DNA from 2 places in the Neobacillus sp. PVCKKU3 genome. Region 1 is predicted to be linked to the other one. Evidence: a T-box and tRNA genes for the amino acid it is inferred to sense, from the RefSeq annotation. Region 1 holds a T-box; the other holds one or more tRNA genes.
The links. A T-box is a leader RNA that pairs with one kind of tRNA and senses whether it is charged. The one in region 1 lies ahead of ACNQGS_RS00170 (valine--tRNA ligase), so its partner is inferred to be a tRNA-Val.

Region 1 (4,431 bases):
CGAATATATTGTGATGCGGATGACGGAAATCGAGAACCAACAAAAAGCAGCCCAAGAGGCAGCCCAGCAGGCAAAAGAAGGAGCCCAATAGCAGGATTCATCTGCACATAGGGCTCCTTAAATAATTTCAAAATAAATGGAAATGGCAATGACGATAAAAAGGGATAATAACAAGACATCAAAAATAGTTGGCAGAAAAATAGTTCGTATAAATTGAAAGATAATAAATGGGACCACCAGCTGTCCGGACAATCTCCGAAACGTTCTAAACCAGGGACGGTGTTTATACTTATGGAAATTCCTCACCCCAAACCCCCCCTTTCCCAATTTACCCTTATCATATGTATATTCGAAAATTTGTGTGAATGCCCCATAATTCATCCAAAACTTACCGTTTTAAATTCAGATTGAATAAATTGAAAAGAAATGGAATAATTAGAAGTAATTGAAATACCAGGTATTTTTACACGGGACTTGTGACATAAGGAGTTATTTGAATGTATTGGTTTCTTTTGCTGTTTCCGCTGATGATTTATCCTTGGGGATTTGACCCGAGTTATACCATGCCAAAGGTTGCTTATTTAAATATTTTTGTTTTGGGTAGTTGGCTGTATATCATATTAAGGAAAAAATATTGGACAATTAATCTTAAAAAGCCCTACCAATCAGTGGAATTAATCGTTGTTATTTTTCTTTGCTTGGCAATCATTTCAACTGTTTTTTCAGTTAACTTAAAAACCTCATTGTATGGGACTAAATATCGGTATGAAGGAATTTTAACGTATTTTTCGTATTTAAGTATATTTTTATTTTCATATAAGATATTAGATGTAAACAAAATACAGAAGCTTTTTAAAGGTATGGCAATTGTATCTATACCTGTATCCATATATGGAATTCTACAGCATTATTTTTTAGATTTTTTCCCAAGGAACAGCACAAAACTATTAGATCCGAGAAGTTATTCGTTTTTTGATAACGCTAATTTTTTTGGATCCTATCTTGTTTTAATTATTTTGGGCGCGATATCGTTTTATTTAACTGCCAAAAATAGAAAACAATCAACCTATTTCTTATTTATTATAGGACTAGCTTTTATAGCATTGCTTTTCACTCAGACAAGAAGCGGATATGTTGGAGTCTTTTGTGGACTTACACTAATTTCATTCTTGGTTGTCTTTAAGAGAAGACATCTGTGGAAAAATTGGACTAAATTAATCATTACACTTATGGTAATATTCATTGCTATTAATGTTTTGGAGCAAGGGAACTATATTAACCGTTTAGGTTCGGTTGTGTCCGATTCTAAAAAGCTAGTTGAAAAAGATAATACCGACCAAGTTGGGTCCTTTCGGTTGTTTATCTGGAGAAAATCCCTTCCATTAATCGATGACTATTTTTGGACTGGTTCCGGGCCGGACACATTGGAATATGTCTTTCCAAATGATAAGGAAAAAAAGAAAATATTCGGAGACATGGTAGTGGATAAGGCCCATAACGAATATTTGCATATGGCGATAACCTTAGGAGTACCAGCCTTATTAGTCTATCTTTTGTTACTTTCTACTATTTTAAGGAGGACCTTTCAAGCTGCAAAAGCGGCTGAGGGAAATGAAAAAATAATCTTATTATGTTTGTTTTCAGCGATTACAGGTTACTTAATTCAGGCGTTTTTTAATATTAGTGTTGTCCCGGTAGCCCCGTTATTTTGGGCAACCATCGGCATGACGCTTGCCAAAGCAGAATCCTGCCTTAATAAGAAAAGAAGTAGTCATTCGCTTAGAAGTGCAGAGGAAAAATATCAAACAGCTTAATAAGTGCAATCAGACGGTATCCGTTTTGCATATAGTATAAATTATAAAAAATAAGGTTAACCTGATTGACGTGAACCCCGTTTTTTGGGTAGTATAACTATATAATCAAAAATGAAAGCTTTGACAGGGAAGAGTACGGTGAAAGCCAGCTTTTAGAGAGGGGAACCATTAGCTGAAAGGTTTCCTAAGTGGAGCATCGGAAGGTCGCCCAAGAGCTTCTTCTGTGAACAGGTCAAAAGGCTCCAGTAGTAGAAGACGGATGAAATCCGTTATCCGATGAAGTGCCAATCATCATTATGATTGGAAAAAAGGTGGTACCGCGAAGCAACTCCATTCGTCCTTTTATGGCGAATGGGGTTTTTTGTTGTTTTTAAAAGATAAAAGGAGGCAATTCAGTTGGAAACAAAAGAAATTACGATGCCAACCAAATACGACCCACAAACAATTGAAAAAGGTCGTTATGAATGGTGGCTGCAAGGGAAGTTTTTTGAAGCAAAAGATGATGAGGGAAAACAGCCATATACAGTCGTTATCCCACCGCCTAACGTTACTGGAAAACTCCATTTAGGGCATGCATGGGATACAACTCTTCAAGATATCATCACACGCATAAAGCGGATGCAGGGCTATGATGTTCTTTGGCTTCCGGGTATGGACCATGCTGGAATCGCGACACAGGCAAAGGTTGAACAAAAGCTTAAAAGCGAAGGCAAAAGCCGTTATGACCTCGGCAGGGAAAAATTCGTTGAGGAAACATGGAAGTGGAAGGAAGAGTATGCTTCCCATATCCGTGAGCAATGGGCAAAGTTAGGTTTAGGACTTGACTATTCCCGCGAGCGTTTCACTCTCGATGAGGGACTTTCAAGAGCGGTTCGCGAAGTATTCGTTACCCTTTACAACAAAGACTTAATCTACCGCGGCGAATATATCATTAACTGGGACCCATCCACAAAAACGGCCCTTTCTGATATTGAGGTTATTTATAAGGATATTCAAGGTGCCTTTTATCATATGAAGTATCCGTTAGCTGACGGTTCCGGCTACATTGAAGTAGCAACAACTCGTCCGGAAACGATGCTAGGGGATACAGCGGTTGCTGTTCATCCAGAAGATGACCGTTACAAGCACTTGATCGGCAAAACGGTTATCCTGCCAATCGTTGGCCGGGAAATTCCGATTGTTGGCGATGATTATGTTGATATGGAATTCGGTTCTGGGGCTGTTAAAATTACTCCTGCCCATGACCCGAACGACTTTGAACTAGGCAACCGTTACAATCTCGAGCGTATATTAGTCATGAACGAAGACGGGTCTATGAACGAAAAGGCCGGCAAATACCAAGGTCTTGACCGTTTCGAATGCCGCAAGCAAATTGTTAAAGACCTTCAAGAACAAGGCGTTCTGTTTAAAATTGAAGATCACCTGCATTCCGTTGGCCACTCTGAGCGCAGCGGAGCAGTAGTAGAGCCTTATCTTTCTACACAATGGTTTGTTAAAATGCAGCCGTTGGCAGATCAAGCCATTGAGCTTCAAAGCAAGGAAGAAAAAGTACACTTTGTTCCAGACCGTTTCGAAAAAACATACCTGCACTGGATGGAAAACATCCGCGACTGGTGTATTTCCAGACAACTATGGTGGGGACATCGCATTCCTGCTTGGTATCACAAAGAAACAGGTGAAGTATTTGTCGGTCATGAAGCGCCAGCTGACAGAGAAAACTGGGAACAGGACAAAGACGTATTAGATACATGGTTCAGCTCAGCGTTATGGCCATTCTCGACCATGGGCTGGCCTGACACAGAATCAGCCGATTTCAAGCGGTACTTCTCAACGGATGTTCTTGTAACAGGCTACGATATCATCTTCTTCTGGGTATCCAGAATGATTTTCCAAAGCTTAGAGTTCACCGGTGAGCGTCCATTTAAAGATGTTCTCATCCACGGACTTGTTCGTGACGAGCAGGGCCGGAAAATGAGTAAATCGCTTGGAAACGGCGTTGACCCAATGGAGGTTATCGACAAATACGGTGCAGACGCACTCAGATACTTCCTATCCACTGGTTCATCACCAGGTCAAGATTTACGTTATAGCACGGAAAAGGTTGAAGCAACCTGGAACTTTGCCAATAAAATTTGGAATGCTTCCCGTTTTGCTTTAATGAATATGAACGGTCTCAGCTATGATGAAATTGATTTCAGCGGGGAAAAATCTGTTGCCGACAAATGGATTCTAACACGCCTAAATGAAACAATCGAACATGTGACAAAGCTGTCAGAGCGGTATGAATTCGGTGAAGTTGGCCGTGCCCTTTATAACTTTATCTGGGATGACTTCTGTGATTGGTATATTGAAATGGCGAAGCTTCCTTTATACGGTGAAGATGAGGGGGCTAAGAAAACAACTCGTTCCATTCTTGCCTATGTTTTAGACCAAACAATGAGATTATTGCATCCGTTCATGCCATTTATCACCGAGGAAATTTGGCAGAACCTGCCTCATTCCGGTGAATCGATTACCGAAGCCAATTGGCCGGAGGTAAAATCGGAGTATACAGATGAAGAAGCGGCACGGGAAATGAAGCTTCTGATGGAAATGATCCGCTCTGTACGTAATATTC
Region 2 (4,431 bases), on a different contig from region 1:
CACGAATTTGGGAATTCATTTGAATGGCGTCAGAAAATATTTCTTCGCATTTACCTCTTCCGTAAATATCGGCATGGTCAAAGAAATTGATCCCTTCTTCCCAAGCCGTACGGATTAACTTTTCTGCCTCTGGCACCGATAACGAGGTTAACCGCATATTGCCCATAATCATGTTAGAAGCTTTTAAATCGGTATTGGCAATGTTTATATATTTCACACTCAATTCCTTCTTTCTTTGACTTTTCCTTCTTACATATTAAAAAAGCCATTGTAAAAAAACAATGGCTTTAATGAAGCATTCATACTATTTCTTTAACCGAGAAATCATATTCATAACATATACGGTATAATTGTTCAATTTCCCACTGTGTGGGGACTTTTGGATTATTGGCTGGACTGCCGCTATTTAATGCATCCTTGGCCATTTTACTGATGGCGCCGGTAAATTTATGTCTGTCGATTCCCCACTCCATTAAATTCGGTATTTTTAAAGCAGAACATAGCTGCTTGACCGATTCTACTGCAAATTTCGCCCTTTCTTCTTTTGAACGATTGGAATGGTTGGGGGCAAAGATATCCCCTAAATCGGATAGCCTGTGAATACAGGAATCCATACTAAATTCAAGTACAGCCGGAAGCAGCATGGCATTGGAATACCCATGTGGAACATGAAACAGCGCCCCAATCGGCCTCGACATTCCATGTACCAGACATACAGACGCATTGGAAAACGCCATTCCTGCCTGAAGCGCGCCAAGCGACATGGCTTCCCTTGCTTCAAGGTTTTCTCCATTCGTATAAGCTTGATAAAGATTTTGGACAATGAGTTTCATGGCTGATAATGCCAGCGAATCTGTCATAGGATGCCCTTTTTTGGAAAGATATGCTTCAATGGCATGGCTTAATGCATCCACGCCTGTTGCGGCAGTTACATGCTGCGGTGAGGAAATGGTTAAGAGCGGGTCGACTATAGCTATTGAAGGCATGAACGCCGGTTGTTTGACCATGATTTTTACATTCGTGGAAGGGTCGGTAATGACCGTGACATCAGTTGCTTCTGAACCTGTTCCGGCTGTGGTAGGAATCGCAATATGCGGGATTGGCATCGCTTCGGCCATTTTTCTGCCGCCTGCATAGTCACCAATATCCCCTCCGTTTGTTACTAATACAGCAACTGCTTTGGCGGTATCGATACAACTGCCGCCGCCAATGGATATAAGTAAATTACACTTTTCCAAACTGAACTGCTCAAGTGCTTCAGAAACATAGTTGACTGTCGGTTCAGAGTCTAAGCCTAGAAATACACGGCTTTGAACACCATGATTTGCTAATAACTGTTTGCATTTATCAACAACGCCAAGGTGATTCATGACTTTGTCTGAAATAATTAACGCTCTATCCCCTAATCCTGCGGCTTCCACTCCTACTCGGTTAAATGCCTGTTTTCCATAAACGATACTTTGCGGAGTCCTAAAATAAGCAATATCCTTCATCAAAAAAATCCCCCTTCCTATGTAAACGATTACATAATAACAAAAGGAGAAAAAGAATTGTGTTGAAACTTGTTATATTCTTCAATTTTTTTTAAAACCTTTTGAGCCTAAGCACCAATAAAAAATTATTGAACCGTACCTAATTGTCTGTCATATTCCATGATAATCCGGGACAAACTGATTAGTACGATATATGTTTACTTTAAAAATGAGTATTTAGTCCTAAAGGTATATCCTTGGAAGGGGAAGTTGGCTTGTCAAATCCAATTGAAAAGTTATTTTGGAGCATTGCCCTTCCGGGGTTTGGGCAATTATTAAATAAAAAATATCTTAAAGGTTTCTTGTTTGTATTTTTAGAAATTCTGGTGAATACACAAGCAAATTTCAATACCATCATCATGCTAAGCTTTCATGGAGAGATTGAAAAGGCAATTGCTTTAACTGATTATCAGTGGCTGATGTTTTATCCTTGCTTATATTTCTTTGCGATGTGGGATGCGTATAAGGATGGAGGCGGAGGCAGTGAAAGATATTCCTTTCTTCCCTTCGTATTTGCCGCTTATTTTGTCACGGTCGGCTGTATGTATTCTCCGAAATTAAAAATCTTTGGTGTTCTGTTTGGACCAGTCTGGCTGCCAATGTTGTTTGTCATACCCGGGGTTGTGGTAGGGTTTATTATAAAAGCTATAATAAAAAAATTCGCTGAACCAAAAAAGCAAGCTTTTGATTAAAGTTTGCTTTTTTAGTATTTATTTTCCCATCATTTCCAAGACAAATAAAAATCCTAACATCAGCAGATGTTAGGATTAATGATGACCTGTGAGGGGTTCGAACCCCCGACCTCAACCCTGTCAAGGTTGCGCTCTCCCAGCTGAGCTAACAGATCAATATTTAAGCTACAAATATTATTATAGTAAAAAAAACAAAAAAGTCAATAACAATTTTTCATTAAATACCCCTCTAAAAAAACAGAACACACATTCCTCTTTTTATTGATTAAAGAACTAATGTTCGGTTATAATGATTTATAGAAAGGAGGAGTTTTAAAATGGATGGCCTGTTTATTCGTTCCATCGAAGAAAATATTCCTTTGGAGATGATTTATCTTGCCGAAAACCAGGAAATTACCCAGCGAAGATTAATAATTAAAGAAGTAACTGACGAATACATTCGCGCCTACTGCCTGCTGCGGAAACAAATCCGTACCTTTAAACGGGATAATATTCTTTCCATCATGCCTGATCAGCATCATAAAAGCCGTTACCTGCATTAATCCTCAAGCCTTGCCCCCCTTATCCTTACACACATATCTGCATTTCCACTTTCATTATGGTAAAATTCTTTTTGTAAAACAGTTGAACTCGGGGGGATTTTTCAAAATGGATTATCCAAGAGGTACCATTACAGAACAAACATTTTACAGCAATGAACTTGGAGAAGAAATGCAGCTGCTCATTTACCTTCCAGCCAATTTCTCACCGCTATATAAATACTCGCTGCTGATTGCTCAGGATGGCCGTGATTATTTTCAGCTTGGCCGAATTGGTCGAGTGGCAGACGAGTATCTTTCTTTAAAAGAAATGGAAAATTTAATTATTGTTGGGGTACCCTATAAGAATGTAAAGGACCGCCGCAGAAAATATCATCCTGCCGGAGACCAAAACCGGCAATACATACGCTTCCTTGCACATGAATTAGTCCCCTTTTTGGACAGTGAGTATCCAACCTACCAAGTTGGGACAACCAGAGCACTTATAGGGGACTCGCTTGGTGCAGCGGTTTCCTTAATGACTGCATTGCAATACCCGCATACGTTTGGGAAAGTGCTGCTTCAATCTCCCTATGTGGACGAGATTGTGTTAGAAGCTGCCAAGCATTATACAGAGCCGTTATCACTGGAAATTTATCATGTCATAGGAAAACTCGAAACTGAAGTGAAAACAACAGATGGAAAAATCAGCGATTTTCTGACACCCAATCGAGAGCTTTCAAAAGTCCTTTCCAAAAAGCCTTTTAGTTATTTTTATGAAGAATTTAATGGAAATCACACTTGGACCTATTGGCAGCCAGACTTACGACAGGCACTTAAAATGATGTTCTAGTAAGCCATTTGAATTATTTATTATATTTAGAAAATTTGTTATAATAAAAAGTACCCATTTTTACTCACTATTTTCCTTGTCATTCCTTGACTTATGATAGAACCCATTACTTAATACGGAGGTATCGCTATGAAATTTGGAGTTGTTATTTTTCCATCTAAAAAGCTTCAAGACCTTGCAAATTCTTATCGCAAGCGCTACGATTCGCATTATGCTTTAATTACACCGCATTTGACATTAAAAAATGCCTTTGAAGCAACTGAGGAAGATGTGAAAGAATTCGCCGATAAACTGCGGAAAATTGCCGGCAACACGCAGCCTTTCACCTTAAAAACCACTAAAGTGAGTTCTTTTCATCCGGTTAACAATGTTATTTACTTTAAAGTTGAGCCGACAGAAGAACTAACTTCCTTACATGCAGAAGTTAATAAAGAATTTAGCGAACAAAATCCGGAATACGCATTTGTTCCCCATATTACAATTGGCCAGAATCTATCCAATGATGAACACTCCGATGTTTACGGGTCGCTGCGTATGAAAAGAATTGACCACGAAGAAACGATTGACCGTTTCCATCTCCTCTACCAGTTGGATAACGGCTCTTGGACAGTTTCTGAAACATTTCGGTTTGGAAAGGAATAGTTCTAAGTGACAGTAAAAGTTGTTGAAAACCCAAAAGAACTCGAGGACGCCTACACAGTTCGGAAAATAGTTTTTGTAGATGAACAAAACGTCCCCTTTGAAGAGGAAATTGATCAATTTGAAAATGATGCCACTCATTTTGTGTTGTACCATGAAGGCAGTCCAGTAGGGGCCGGACGATTCCGAAATGTTGA

Region 2: it has a tRNA-Val gene. The T-box ahead of ACNQGS_RS00170 (valine--tRNA ligase) is inferred to sense a tRNA for this amino acid. The anticodon was not compared.

Annotation. Positions count from the first base shown of each region.
Region 1 covers NZ_JBLVQN010000001.1:31,432-35,862, forward strand. Annotated here, with positions in the region: gene ysxE (spore coat protein YsxE) at 1-91, shown strand, start outside; gene ACNQGS_RS00160 (YszA family small membrane protein) at 118-306, opposite strand; gene ACNQGS_RS00165 (O-antigen ligase family protein) at 498-1,814, shown strand; T-box leader at 1,926-2,159, shown strand; gene ACNQGS_RS00170 (valine--tRNA ligase) at 2,211-4,431, shown strand, end outside.
Region 2 covers NZ_JBLVQN010000014.1:113,556-117,986, reverse strand. Annotated here, with positions in the region: gene ACNQGS_RS11870 (aldo/keto reductase) at 1-217, opposite strand, end outside; gene ACNQGS_RS11865 (iron-containing alcohol dehydrogenase) at 300-1,493, opposite strand; gene ACNQGS_RS11860 (hypothetical protein) at 1,748-2,224, shown strand; tRNA gene ACNQGS_RS11855 (tRNA-Val) at 2,307-2,379, opposite strand; gene ACNQGS_RS11850 (hypothetical protein) at 2,542-2,766, shown strand; gene ACNQGS_RS11845 (alpha/beta hydrolase) at 2,873-3,595, shown strand; gene ACNQGS_RS11840 (YjcG family protein) at 3,725-4,237, shown strand; gene ACNQGS_RS11835 (GNAT family N-acetyltransferase) at 4,244-4,431, shown strand, end outside.